Linked DNA regions of Catalinimonas alkaloidigena. The main gene of each other region encodes a partner of the protein of the gene in region 2 in a complex. Links are inferred from orthologs where the notes say so. Each region holds a gene or a part of one and is shown on either strand. Other genes may lie near its edges. The genes, in order: carB and carA.

Region 1 (6,729 bases), on a different replicon or contig from region 2:
ACGGTCTTTAGCACGATAATTCAGAGTTTAACGGGAACGTAAGTACCTATCCAAACCAACTACCCGGTAAGATACCGGTTTCGCTTCGGTCTGCGAAGTCGAAAACGTACCAATGGTTACCTACCGGGAACAGCGGAAGGGAAGCCTGCGACGTCTGACGCCCTCGGCTACCCTTCTGCTGCACAGTATAGTTTTATGTATTAACGGCTTAAGTACAAGTTCCGTTCGGCGTAGACCTTCACAAAAAAGTCATCCTCCAGATTTTCGATGAAGTAGATGGCCTCTCCGGTCGATTTCATCTCCGGCCCCAGTTCTTTGTTCACGTTCTTGAATTTGTTGAACGAGAAGACGGGGATCTTGATGGCGTACCCGTCCAGGTGAGGCTGGAAGTTGAAATCTTTCAGCTTGGCTTCACCCAACATGATTTTCGCCGCGTAGTTGACGTAGTTTTCGCCGTAGGCTTTGCAGATAAACGGCACCGTCCGCGAGGCGCGTGGGTTCGCTTCGATCACGTACACCACTTCGTCTTTGATGGCGAACTGAATATTGAGCAACCCGACCGTGTTCATTGCCAGTGCAATGCGACGCGTGTAGTCACGGATCTGGTTCAGCACGTTCTCGCTCAGGTCGAAGGCCGGCAGCACCGCGTACGAGTCGCCGGAGTGGATGCCCGCCGGTTCGATGTGCTCCATGATGCCGATGATGTAAACATCTTCTCCGTCGCTGATGGCATCGGCTTCCGCCTCGATGGCGTTTTCCAGGAAGTGGTCGAGCAGGATTTTGTTGTCGGGCAGATCGCGCAGGATGTCGATTACGTGGTGCTCCAGTTCCTGCTTGTTGATGACGATCTTCATGCTCTGTCCACCCAGTACGTATGAGGGACGCACCAGAAGCGGGAAGCCCAGTTCGTCGGCCAGATCGAGGGCACGTTCAGCGTCTTCGATCACCCCGAATTTGGGATAAGGAATGCCGTTGTCGCGCAACAAGGACGAGAAGCTACCGCGGTCTTCGGCCAGATCGAGGGCTTCGAAGCTGGTTCCGAAAATCTTGATGCCGTAGCGATTCAGTTTTTCGGCCAGTTTCAGGGCCGTCTGTCCGCCCAGCTGTACAATAACGCCTTCGGGCTTCTCGTGCAGGATGATGTCGTAGATGTGCTCCCAGAACACCGGCTCGAAGTACAGCTTGTCGGCCACGTCGAAGTCGGTCGAAACCGTTTCGGGGTTGCAGTTGATCATGATGGTTTCGTAGCCGAGTTCTTTCGCGGCCAGCACCCCGTGCACACACGAATAGTCGAACTCGATGCCCTGCCCGATGCGGTTAGGGCCTGAGCCCAGCACGATGACCTTTTTCCGATCCGAAACCGCCGACTCGTTTTCATCGGCGAAGGTGGAGTAGTAATACGGTGTTTTGGCTTCGAACTCGGCGGCGCAGGTGTCCACCAGTTTGTAGACCCGGCGAATGCCGATATCGTTACGTTTCTTATAAACCTCGCTTTCGAGGCAACGCAACAGGTGCGCAATCTGCCGGTCGGCATAGCCTTTTTGCTTGGCTTCCATCAACAGCTCTTTCGGCAGGGTGTCGAGCGTGAAGTGCTCTATCTCCCGCTCCAGCGCAATCAGCTCTTCGATCTGAGTCAGGAACCAGCGGTCGATTTTGGTCAGTTCCTGGATCGTCTTCATCGGAATGCCCAGCTTGATGGCATCGTAGATGTGGAAGAGCCGGTTCCAGCTCGGGTGCTTCAGGCTGTAGAGAATCTTGTCCTGATCGCGCAGTTCGCGTCCGTCGGCACCCAGGCCGTTGCGCTTGATTTCCAGCGACTGACAGGCCTTTTGTAGAGCTTCCTGGAAGTTCTTCCCGATGCCCATTACTTCGCCTACCGAACGCATCTGCAGACCGAGTTCGCGGTCGGCGCCGACAAATTTGTCGAAGTTCCAGCGCGGAATCTTCACGATGACGTAGTCGAGCGCAGGCTCGAAGAAGGCCGACGTGGTTTTGGTGATCTGGTTTTTCAGTTCGTCCAGGTTGTAGCCGATGGCGAGCTTCGCCGCCACTTTGGCGATGGGGTACCCCGTCGCCTTGGAGGCCAGTGCCGACGAGCGCGATACCCGGGGGTTGATCTCGATCCCCACGATATCGTCGGTTTCAGGATCGACCGCAAACTGTACGTTACAGCCGCCGGCAAACTGCCCGATGCCGTTCATCATCCGGATGGCCAGGTTGCGCATCTCCTGATAAACCGTATCGGGAAGGGTCATGGCCGGGGCCACCGTGATGGAGTCGCCCGTGTGGACGCCCATCGGATCGAAGTTTTCGATCGAACAGATGATGATAACGTTGCCAGCGCCGTCGCGCAGCAGTTCCAGCTCATATTCTTTCCAGCCCAAGATGCTCTGCTCTACCAACACTTCGTGGATAGGCGAGGCGTGCAGGCCGTAGTCGAGCGCCTTGTCGAAATCCTCAGGTTTCTCGACAAAGCCCCCTCCGGTACCACCCAGCGTAAACGACGGGCGGATGACCAGCGGAAAGCCGATGCGCTGCGCAATTTCTTTTCCTTCCAGAAACGAGCGCGCGGTGGCTCCTTCGCAGACGTTGACGTTGAGTTCCTTCATTTTCAGGCGGAACTGCTCGCGGTCTTCGGTCGTCTGGATGGCACGGATGTCGACACCGATAATTTTCACATTATACTTCTTCCAGATGCCGGCCTTATCGCACTCGATGGCGAGGTTCAGGGCCGTCTGGCCGCCCATGGTGGGCAACACCGCGTCGATGGGGTTACCCATCGCCTGGTGTTTTTCCAGAATCTCGACGATGTACTTCTTCTCCAGAGGCCGGAGGTAGATGTGATCGGCCGTGACCGGGTCGGTCATGATAGTGGCCGGGTTCGAGTTGATCAGCGCGACCTCGATTCCCTCTTCGCGAAGAGAGCGAGACGCCTGAGAGCCGGAGTAGTCAAATTCGCAGGCCTGGCCGATGATGATAGGGCCGCTGCCGATGATGAGAACGGATTGGATGCTGTGATCGCGGGGCATGGGCAATAGGTTTCACGAAAGTGGAGGGCTTATTCGCAACGAAACCTGTAGAAGACCGAAGCCCTTCCACAGGTTCATGATATGTGCGATGATCGATAGCCCATTAAAATCCGGCACCAAATGTAAAGCGATTTTGCGTAACAGCCCAAGAAAAGATCGGATTTTCCACAAACAAAAGGCTCCCGTTGCAGGAGCCTTCTGTTAAGATCATCAGAATAAAAAATAACGTCGACGTAGTTACACGGCCCCTCGGATGACGCGGACCAGAATAACGATGACGGCGATGACGAGTAAAATGTGGATGAAGCTACCTACCGCTTCTCCGAAGCCGAGATAACCGACCAGCCACAGAACGATCAGAATGACCGCGATCCATACCAGAATGTTTCCCATGAGGTTTTGGTTTAAGTGTATAGCGTAGGAAGGGAAAAATTAGAGATCGGCAATTACCTTGCGGATTTCATCTTTGGTTTTTCCGGTTTTCTTTTGCAGCCGGCCCAGGAGCTCGTCTTCTTTGCCTTCTTCAAACACCAGATCGTCGTCGGTGAGTTGGCCGTATTTCTGTTTTAGCTTTCCTTTGGTTTCGTTCCAGGAACCTTTTATGCTCAGATTGTTCATCGTGCGTATGCGGGTTAACGTGAAATATAATTACTGTTATTAGTGTACGTACGGCCCTGCAAAGGGTTGCAGCCCGTTGCGGAGCCCGCTGCCGGGGCGATTGCCCCGCGCGGGTATTTGCGTATGTAGGGTGATCCTCGTTACTTTGAGGGTCGTAGTACTGCTATTTTTCAGACTTGCCATTATATGGAGCATTCGTCAATTCCACCGACCGCGGGGACGCCGGCCAACGGCCTTTATCAGGAGAAAATTCAACAGATCTTTCAGGAGGTCGGCAAAGTAGTGGTGGGGCAGCAGTACATGGTCAATCGCCTGCTGATCGGCCTGTTTACCAACGGACACGTGCTGCTGGAAGGCGTGCCGGGACTAGCCAAGACGCTGACGATTAATACGCTGGCGAAGGTGTTGCACCTCGATTTTCAGCGCATTCAGTTCACGCCCGACCTGCTGCCTGCCGATTTGGTCGGCACGATGATCTATAACCAGAAAGTGGGCAACTTCGAAGTGAAGAAAGGGCCGGTGTTTGCCAACTTGATCCTGGCCGATGAGGTGAACCGCTCGCCTGCCAAGGTGCAGTCGGCGCTGCTGGAAGCCATGCAGGAGAAACAGGTGACCATTGGCGAAACCACGTTTCCGCTCGACCGGCCGTTTCTGGTGCTGGCGACGCAAAACCCGGTGGAACAGGAGGGAACCTACCCGCTGCCCGAAGCACAGGTCGACCGGTTTATGATGAAGATTTACGTGAGCTATCCGAGCAAAACCGACGAGTTGGAAGTAATGCGCCGGATGTCGAACATGAGCTTTTCGGCCAATGTGCAACCGCTTCTGACCAAAGAAGACGTGTTTGCGATCCGTGACGCCATCAACCGGGTAACCCTTTCCGAATCGCTCGAGCACTACATCATCGACCTGATCTTTGCGACCCGCAATCCGCGCGACTACGGACTGAACGAAGAAGCGACGTACTTGCAATTTGGGGCTTCGCCGCGTGGAAGCATCAACCTGAACCTGGCCGCCAAAGCCATTGCGTTCTTCCAGGGCCGCGACTACGTGTTGCCCGAAGACATCAAGGAAGTGGCCCCCGATGTGCTGAACCACCGCATCCTACTCAACTACGAAGCCGAAGCCGACGGCATCTCGTCCCGGCAAATCATCGAGCGGGTGCTTAACAAGGTGTCCGTCCACAAGAAATAATCGATTCTAACGCGCGCGTTGCCTTCCGCAGCGCGTGGCAGCCAGATAAAACAAAAAAGCCCGGTTTTGCCGGGCTTTTTCTGTAATAAGGCGTTCGCTCGTTTAGCGAGCCACAATCAGGCGTTTGGTCACAGCGCCTTCTTCCGTTACGATCTGTACCATGTACAGTCCGTTAGAAAGATTGGCGGTGTTGAGTTTCACCACTTCTTGCGTGGCACCCATGTGTTTGTTCACTGCTTGAGTCAACTGACGTCCCGTTACGTCCAGGATGTTGACCTGGATCTGACCCGCTTTTTTCAGTTCAAGTGTCAACAGAACGTTGTCGGCCGTCGGGTTAGGGAACAGTTTCAGCGACGAAGTCGTGATGACGTCTTCGATGGAAGTGATGACCAGACCTGCGAACAAATCGCTTGTGAAATCTGCACCTGTGGCAGCCGGAGAGGTGGCAGCCAGGCGGAAATCAGGGTTGACCAGCGGCAGCGCTTCGTCGTCACCGTACGGGCTGACCATGTCCAGGGCGGCTGTGCCGTCCAGCGAGTCGTTCATGGCCATCAGAATGTCTTTGGTCTCAGCGTTACCAAATACACTGTAATCTGCGTTAGAACCATCGACCGCAACAAACAAGTTGTTGGAAATCAGCGACGTGTCGCCAACGTTGTCGCGCGTAGCAGCATCATCCAAACGGATGGTAGTGCCCCAGTCTGTAACGATCGAGTTGAAAAGAGAAAGGGCCGAGTTACGACGGATGCGAGCACCGCGGCCGAAGTACTGAGAGGCAGAACCACCGCCCAGGCCGTAAGGACCGATCAGGGTCACGTTCGAGAAGATCACCGACGTTTGAGGCTTGGCGTTTGAGCCATTGCCGTCGTTGTCTGATTCGAAACCATTCGAGTCACCCGCTGCATCGGCGTTATCGGGGTCGCGTACACCCAGCGCAAATTGCACGTAGCCACTGTAGCCGTAGTCGGTATCGAAGTCGTCGTCAATGCCGCCGTAAGCGATCAGGTATTTACAGTTGACGGTGCCACCAAACCACTCGAACGAGTCGTCGTTGATGTAAGAACACTGGATGTGGTCGATGGTGGTGCCGGAACCGATACCACCCATGGTCAGGCCGTTGATCTCGTTGTCGGTCGTGTAGATAGCGCCGCCAAATTCGATGCGAACGTAGCTCAGAACACCGCTGTTGTCGGCAGCGTTGGTGCCACCGTAGCTGGAGTACTGGGCATCCAGACCTCCTTCGATGATCGCGCTCGGACGGTTGACCGGTGCATCTCCAAGCAGGATGATCCCGCCCCAGTCGCCCACGTTACGCGAGCCTACGTCGGCTTTCGAGGTGAAAACGATGGGCGATTCTGCCGTTCCTTGCGCGTCGATGAACGAACCTTTGGTGATGATCAGCGAGCCTTTGGTAGCGGCATCTCCACGAATAATACAACCTGGTTCAATGGTCAGCGTAGCACCATTGGTTACATAAACGAATCCTTGCAGGTCTACCACATCTGTGCTGGCCCACGTCTCGTCAGCACTGATGGTGCCCGATTTTACCACGGTAGGCGCAGGATATTCCACGTTTTGGGGGTCCCATTCGGTCCAGCCTGCGGTCCAGTCTTCTGTGCCGACTGGTCCGAAAGCGCCGCGATACGAGGTCTCCGTGAAGAATGGCGTCTGGCTCATGGCCATTCCGGGGAGAAGGGCAGCCATGAGAAGAAGATAAATCTTTTTCATGAAAAAGGTTTGTTAGGTATTCGTGATTGTATTGAGTACGCGCAAAAGTAGATCTTCGTCGCACGTTTGGTGTTAAGGGGCTGTTAAGAATACATTACTGCCATGTTGCGTAACGGTATCTTAAATAAATGCAAAGAGGCATGTACGTAGCGCACATGCC
Region 2 (6,253 bases):
TGAGCGACACCACCGTCGTAACGGTTAACAACGGCACCCAGGTGTCGTTCTACACCGACGACCCGGCCCGCCGCGATGCGCTCTACCAACGCCTTAAGACGCAGGAAACCCATTTTCGGGTCTACCGGCAGTCCGACTTTCCGAAGCGCTGGCACTTTCAGAACCCTCGTGCGGGCGATGTGCTGCTGGTGGCCGACTCCGGATATTACGTCGTGGGCGTAGGGCAGGAAGAGTTTGGCAAGAAAGTCGAATGGGGAACCCACTGGGGAACGCACGGCTTCGATCCGCAGACGGTGCAGGCCGTATCGGGCATTTTCTACGCCTGGGGGCCGCAGGTACAGCCGGGCGTGATCGTCCCCGCCTTCGAGAATGTCCACGTCTATCCTTTTGTCGCGGAGCTGTTGGGGCTGAAAACGCCCCGGATCGACGGTCGTAAAAAGGTGCTCCACAGACTGTACCGACGGAGCGCCCGCCCATAGCCTACCGAACCACGAAGCGTCTTTGCTCGTTCAAAGCTCTAGAACCAGGCAGAAACAGCGCTATGAAAAAGTGGTTTTGGCCCCTGATGTGGCTGGGTGTGATGGTGAGTGGTGGATGGCTCTTTCACGAAGCGCACCACGACGCGCTACTGACCGCGCCCGCTTCCGATTCGCTCGCGATGGAACGCTCCGCTGCGGACGTGCCCTTGGTGCCGATCGCAGACGTGCCGTCCGCGCAGGACGCCCCACCGGTGCCCGAACTGGTGGTGTATGCACAGACGCTGCTGGGAACACCTTACTGTTATGCCAGCACCAATCCGTCCAAAGGCTTCGACTGCTCCGGCTTTGTTTACCATGTGTTTGAGCACTACGGGTATGACCTGCCGCGTTCGTCGCGTTTGATGGCCCGGGAGGGCAGGGAAGTGACACCGGAAGAGGCCCGGCCCGGCGATCTGATCTTTTTTCGGGGAACCGACCCCAACAGCAGTGTGGTAGGACACGTAGGCATTGTGGTGGCTGCAACGGGGGAGGAGCCGCTGCGCTTTATCCATGCGTCGTCGAACCGCACCACGCCGGAAGTCAAGTACGATTCGTTAGTCCGCCATTATAAAGAACGATTTGTCTCTGTCAAACGCGTACAGCCTGCTTCATGAAAACACCCCCCCGGTCTGCCCACCCTACCTCTCACTTGTATTTCCAATTTCCTCCCCTGATGCCCTCGGCGCGCCTGCAATACGAACCCCTCGACGAGGCGAATGCCCAGGAGGTGTTTCAGTTGTTTACGGACGATCCTAATCCTTTCATCATCGAAGATTACAAGCAAGAAGAGCTGTGGGAGCAGTACGTGCAACAACATTTGTTTTCGATCCGCTACTCCCTGAAGCGCGCGGGGTATGACTGGGTGTACCGGTTACGGCAGGCGGAAGGTGCGGTGGTGGGGATGATCAACCTCTACGGACTCAGTCGCGAGACGGGCGAAGGACAGCGCAATACGGCTACCATCGGGTTCACCACCGGCATGGCGTTTCGGCGGCAGGGCTATACGCAAGAGGCCATCCACCAGTTGGTGGCGTACATTTTTCAGCACTTCGACGTGGCGGCCGTGGTGGCTTTTACCGAGCGCGACAACGAACCCTCGCAGCGGCTGCTGCAAAAAGTGGGGTTTGTGCCCATGCCACACGACACCAGCAATCGCTTCCATTACTTTGAGCGGATGCGGGAAGGTGCGCCCTAGGGCAGCGAATTAATTCTCCAGAAAATAGACTTTGAACAGCCGACCGGGAGTCGGGAATGGATTTTCGACCGAGTGGGCAATGCGGCCGTTGAAAAAGAGCGTGTCGCCTTCTTGCAGGTCGACTGTTTTGTCGCCTACGCCGTACCGCACTTTTCCGGCCAGCACATGAATCAGCTCCATCGCGTCGGTGGCAAGTGGCGGACGGAACACGCCCGGCTGGATGGACACGATGTTCACGCGGACGTTCATGTTCGTGAAATCGGTCGAAATGAGCGACTCGTACGACAGCCCCTCGGAATCTTCCCGGTCTTCGGTTTCGCCTTCGCCCTGCCGGATCAGCAGATACGGCGGCATGGGGTCCTGGTGCACCGGCTCTACCAGTTCGGCCATGCTGACGTCGAGCGCATTGGCAATGCTGTGCAACACCGGGAGGGAAGGAATGGTCCGGAAGTTTTCGATTTTCGACAGCAGGCCTGCCGTCACCTTGCTGGCTTCGGCGACTTCTTTCAGGCTGAGGCGTTTGTCTTTTCTTACCTCTTTGATTTTCCGGCCGATACGGCTCAACGCATCGCTTTTTACCATGGGAACAGGAGGGGCAGCATGAGGTGTAACGAGAGGTTAGGCGACCGACGGGCGGGGTTACCCAAAGCGGAAAAAGGACAGGTTGCCCCGTCCTTTTTCCATCCCGTTCAGGTCGTTTATGATTTCTGCATGTTGTCGATGAACTCATCGAACAGGTAGCGCGAGTCGTGCGGACCCGGCGAAGATTCGGGGTGGTACTGCACCGAAAACGCCGCCCGTTCTTTCACGCGAATGCCTTCTACGGTTTGGTCGTTCAGGTTCAGGTGCGTGATTTCCACGCGGTCCTGTTTATCGAGTTCGTCTTTCGCTACGCCGAAGCCGTGGTTTTGTGACGTGACTTCGCAGCGGCCGGTAATCAGGTTTTTGACCGGATGGTTCAGCCCCCGGTGGCCGTGGTGCATTTTGTACGTGTTGAGGCCGTTGGCGCGGGCCAGGATCTGATGACCGAGGCAGATGCCGAACACCGGGCTGCCCGACTCCTGTGCGTCGCGGACTGTATCGACCGCGTAATCCATCACGCCGGGGTCGCCCGGGCCGTTCGAGATGAAGTAGCCGTTCGGTTCCCACAATTTCATTTCCTGGAAGGGCGTCTGGGCCGGAAATACTTTGCAGTATACGCCGCGGTTGGCCAGGTTTTTCAAAATCGATTTCTTGATGCCCAGGTCCAGCACCGCCACTTTGATGTCGGACGAGGGGTTGCCCATGTCGTAAACGGTAGACGTCGAGACCTGCGTGGCCAGTTCCAGGTTCAGCATGGAAGGCACCTCCGTGCGGAGTTTGTGAAGCAGCTGGTCTTTGTCCAGAATCTCCGAAGAGATCATCGCGTTCATGGCCCCTTTGCTGCGGATGTAGCGGACAATTTTGCGCGTGTCTACGTCGCTGATGCCGACGATGCCCGCCTCTTCCAGGTAGCGTTGCAGGGAGTGGTCGGCGCGCTTGCGCGAGTAGATCGAGGCGAATTCGTCGCAGACGAGCCCGCAGAACTTGACCGATCCGGACTCCTGTTCGGGCTCGAATACCCCGTAGTTGCCGATGTGGGCCGTCGTGTTGACGATGATCTGACCGTAGTACGAAGGGTCGGTGTAAATTTCCTGATAGCCGGTCATGCCGGTATTGAAACAAAGTTCACCGCCGGTGGTACCGATTTTTCCGATCGCTTTTCCAACGAAAGCGGTGCCGTCTTCAAGTACGAGGAGGGCATCCTGACGAGACTGGTATTTCATGCGTGAGTTAGGCGTGGGATGAGTTCATCAAAAAGCCGGTGCACCTCAACGCGAGGAACCGGACAAATTGCGCAAACTTAAAAAAAAATGAAAAAGGTGGTCGCTGTTCTTTAAACTTTATCACCTTATCGCGGAAATGTTTAACAACTTAGAAATAGAGAGTCGCTAACAGGCACTACGCAGAAGTGTAGTCGATTGGTTACTTTCCCCGTATGGTTCGACTGATTCTTCTCCTCTTTTGCGGGCTGCTGGCGCACCCGCTTCTGGCCCAGCAGTTTGTCGATTCTACGTTTCAGCTCCCGACGCGCACGCTGGTGGTGGCGACCAAACCCGTGGCGCCGTTCGTCATTCACCACCCCAACGGCACCTGGAGTGGCATCAGCGTGGCCCTGTGGGAAGACATTGCCCGCGAGCTGAACCTGCGCTACGAGTGGCAGGAGATGGACCTGGCCCAGATGACCGACGCGCTGGCCGACAGCTCGATCGACGTGGCGGTGGCGGCGCTCAGCATCACCGAAGACCGCGAAGCGCGCTTTGATTTTACCCATCCGTACTACACCACCGGTTTGGCCATTGCGACCCGCACGACACAGAAAAGCGGCTGGGGAGTGATGAAGCGGCTGTTTTCGCCCCAGTTCTGGCAGGTGGTGGGCGTGCTGATTCTGCTGTTGCTGCTGGTGGGCGCGCTGGTGTGGCTCTTCGAGCGGCGGCGCAATGCCGACCAGTTCGAGCGGGGTTGGCGCGGCATCGGCTCGGGGTTCTGGTGGTCGGCCGTGACGATGACCACCGTAGGGTACGGCGACAAGGCACCTTCGACGTGGGGCGGTCGCATCGTGGCGTTGGTCTGGATGTTTGTCGCCCTGATCGTGATTTCCAGCTTTACGGCCGCGCTGACGTCGGCACTGACGTTGCAAGAGCTGGAGGGGAGCATCAAGGGGCGCGCCGACCTGCCCGACGTACGCGTGGGGGCCGTGGCCAACTCGACGGGGGCGGCTTATCTGGAGCGGGAACGCATCGGTTTCCAGCAACTGCCCACGCCCGCGGCCGGATTGCAGGCCCTGCACGAAGATCGGCTGGATGCTTTTGTCTATGACGATGCGGTGCTGCGCTACGAAGTAACTCAGCGGGGGGATGACGTATTGCAGGTCCTGCCCGAGCGGTTCGGGCTTCAGTACTACGGCATCGGCCTGCCTTCCGGTAGCCCGCTGCGCGAGCCAGTCAACCGCGTGTTGCTCGACAAAGTGAGTGAGTCGGCCTGGCGCGACGTGCTGTTCCGGTACTTAGGCTCGGAGGAGTAAGGAGCAACGCCACGGCTCGCGCCGCGTATGCAACAGTATACTTTTAGCATGGAATACGATCATGGACATTCGAGTTGAAAAAGGCGATATCACCAAAATGGAAGTCGATGCCATCGTGAATGCTGCCAATTCGAGCCTACGGGGCGGCGGGGGTGTCGATGGGGCCATTCATCGGGCGGGCGGCCCGGCAATCATGGCCGATCTGGACAAGATCCGAGCACGACAAGGCGGTTGTGGAGTGGGGGAAGCGGTCATTACCGGCGGCGGCCGTTTGCCGGCGCAACACGTTATCCACACGGTCGGGCCGGTCTGGAACGGCGGGCACAAGGGCGAGCCGGAGAAACTGGCCCAGGCTTACCGCAACAGCTTGCGTCTGGCGGCAGAGCATGGCGCTCGGACCGTAGCGATTCCCAACATCAGTACGGGCATTTACGGTTATCCGAAACGAGAAGCGGCAGAAGTGGCCCTCCAGGAAGTAAAAGCCTTCGGGGAAAATCCCGGCCCGGTCGAAACAGTGATCTTCGTATGCTTCGATGAAGAAAATTACCAATTGTACCAGCAGGCGCTGGCGTAGTCCCTCACCCTATGGCGTACGGTACAGGTAACCAATGGCGGTGCGGCTTTCGTAGCGGAGCGTGGTGTCGTTGGGAAAGCTGTACGACCAGGTCACTTGTTTTAACGGTTGCTGAATGACTTCTCCGCTCTTGCCGACGTAGCCCAGAGCGCGCATTTCCACGTTGTTGCGTCGGTCATCGGTTGTATAGAGTCCCCACAGGGACGAAGCCAGGATGGTATCTTCTGCGTAGCCGGTAAAGGGGTAGGTCGCGGTGAACGAGCCGTCGGCTTCGAAGGTATAAACCACGCCCCCGCCGTTCCAGCTGCCGAGCAACCGGTTTGGGTCGATCGATTCGTGCTGACAGGCCGAAAGGCCCAGGCAAAGCAAAAGACAGAGGCAGAACGTACGCATGGAGATCGGAGCGAAGTCGGTGATTATCAGAAATAAAACCCTACGGATGGCATAAAATAGAGGGAAACATACGGTTTCTGTGCCTCGTCGAACTGCAATTGTGCCCCGCCCAGCAGATTGGCGATGAGGTGCCCACGGCTGATCAGAAACTGGTAGCCCGAAGCTACTCCAAACGCATACGGTTGGGAAGCGGCTACCGGCGCAAGCGGATCGGCTTGTTTGGGCAAATCGCGCAGCATCCACAGCGTATAAGGCCGCACGGAGGCATCGGCGTACAGCAGGGTGCCGTACGAGGCGGTCGCTTGCACGTACCATCCGGACGGAGCCGGTTGCAAAGGAAAATACCGCACAAAGCCGTCGATCAGGTAACCGGCGTGGTTGTAGTCCTGGTCCACCAATCGGTAATTGTCGCGTTGTCCGTCGCCGGGTCCCCATTTAAAATGACCGACGACGCCTGCCGAGAACGAGCC

What was found.
Region 1: the proteins of carA (region 2) and carB are in contact, whole or in part, in a solved structure (PDB 1KEE), measured with the Escherichia coli proteins. The link is inferred for Catalinimonas alkaloidigena from one-to-one orthologs.

Annotation. Positions count from the first base shown.
Region 1 is NZ_FNFO01000003.1:250,455-257,183, reverse strand. The notes cover bases 1-3,403. They hold carB (carbamoyl-phosphate synthase large subunit), read right to left. Parts: upstream 3,030-3,403; coding sequence 201-3,029; downstream 1-200. Other genes in these bases: BLR44_RS28585 (lmo0937 family membrane protein), read right to left, coding at 3,267-3,403; BLR44_RS08180 (DUF4834 family protein), read right to left, coding at 1-14. Outside these bases: more of BLR44_RS28585, read right to left, coding at 3,404-3,422; BLR44_RS08170 (CsbD family protein), read right to left, coding at 3,462-3,647; BLR44_RS08165 (AAA family ATPase), read left to right, coding at 3,834-4,841; BLR44_RS08160 (T9SS type A sorting domain-containing protein), read right to left, coding at 4,944-6,569. UniProt on the Escherichia coli protein: Large subunit of the glutamine-dependent carbamoyl phosphate synthetase (CPSase).
Region 2 is NZ_FNFO01000008.1:316,689-322,941, reverse strand. The notes cover bases 1,466-4,392. They hold carA (glutamine-hydrolyzing carbamoyl-phosphate synthase small subunit), read right to left. Parts: upstream 3,519-4,392; coding sequence 2,412-3,518; downstream 1,466-2,411. Other genes in these bases: BLR44_RS19810 (transporter substrate-binding domain-containing protein), read left to right, coding at 3,731-4,392; BLR44_RS19820 (helix-turn-helix domain-containing protein), read right to left, coding at 1,723-2,295; BLR44_RS19825 (GNAT family N-acetyltransferase), read left to right, coding at 1,466-1,713. In the rest of the region: BLR44_RS19835 (alkaline phosphatase family protein), read left to right, coding at 1-479; BLR44_RS19830 (C40 family peptidase), read left to right, coding at 542-1,132; more of BLR44_RS19825, read left to right, coding at 1,129-1,465; more of BLR44_RS19810, read left to right, coding at 4,393-4,816; BLR44_RS19805 (O-acetyl-ADP-ribose deacetylase), read left to right, coding at 4,878-5,390; BLR44_RS19800 (hypothetical protein), read right to left, coding at 5,400-5,783; BLR44_RS19795 (hypothetical protein), read right to left, coding at 5,810-6,253. UniProt on the Escherichia coli protein: Small subunit of the glutamine-dependent carbamoyl phosphate synthetase (CPSase).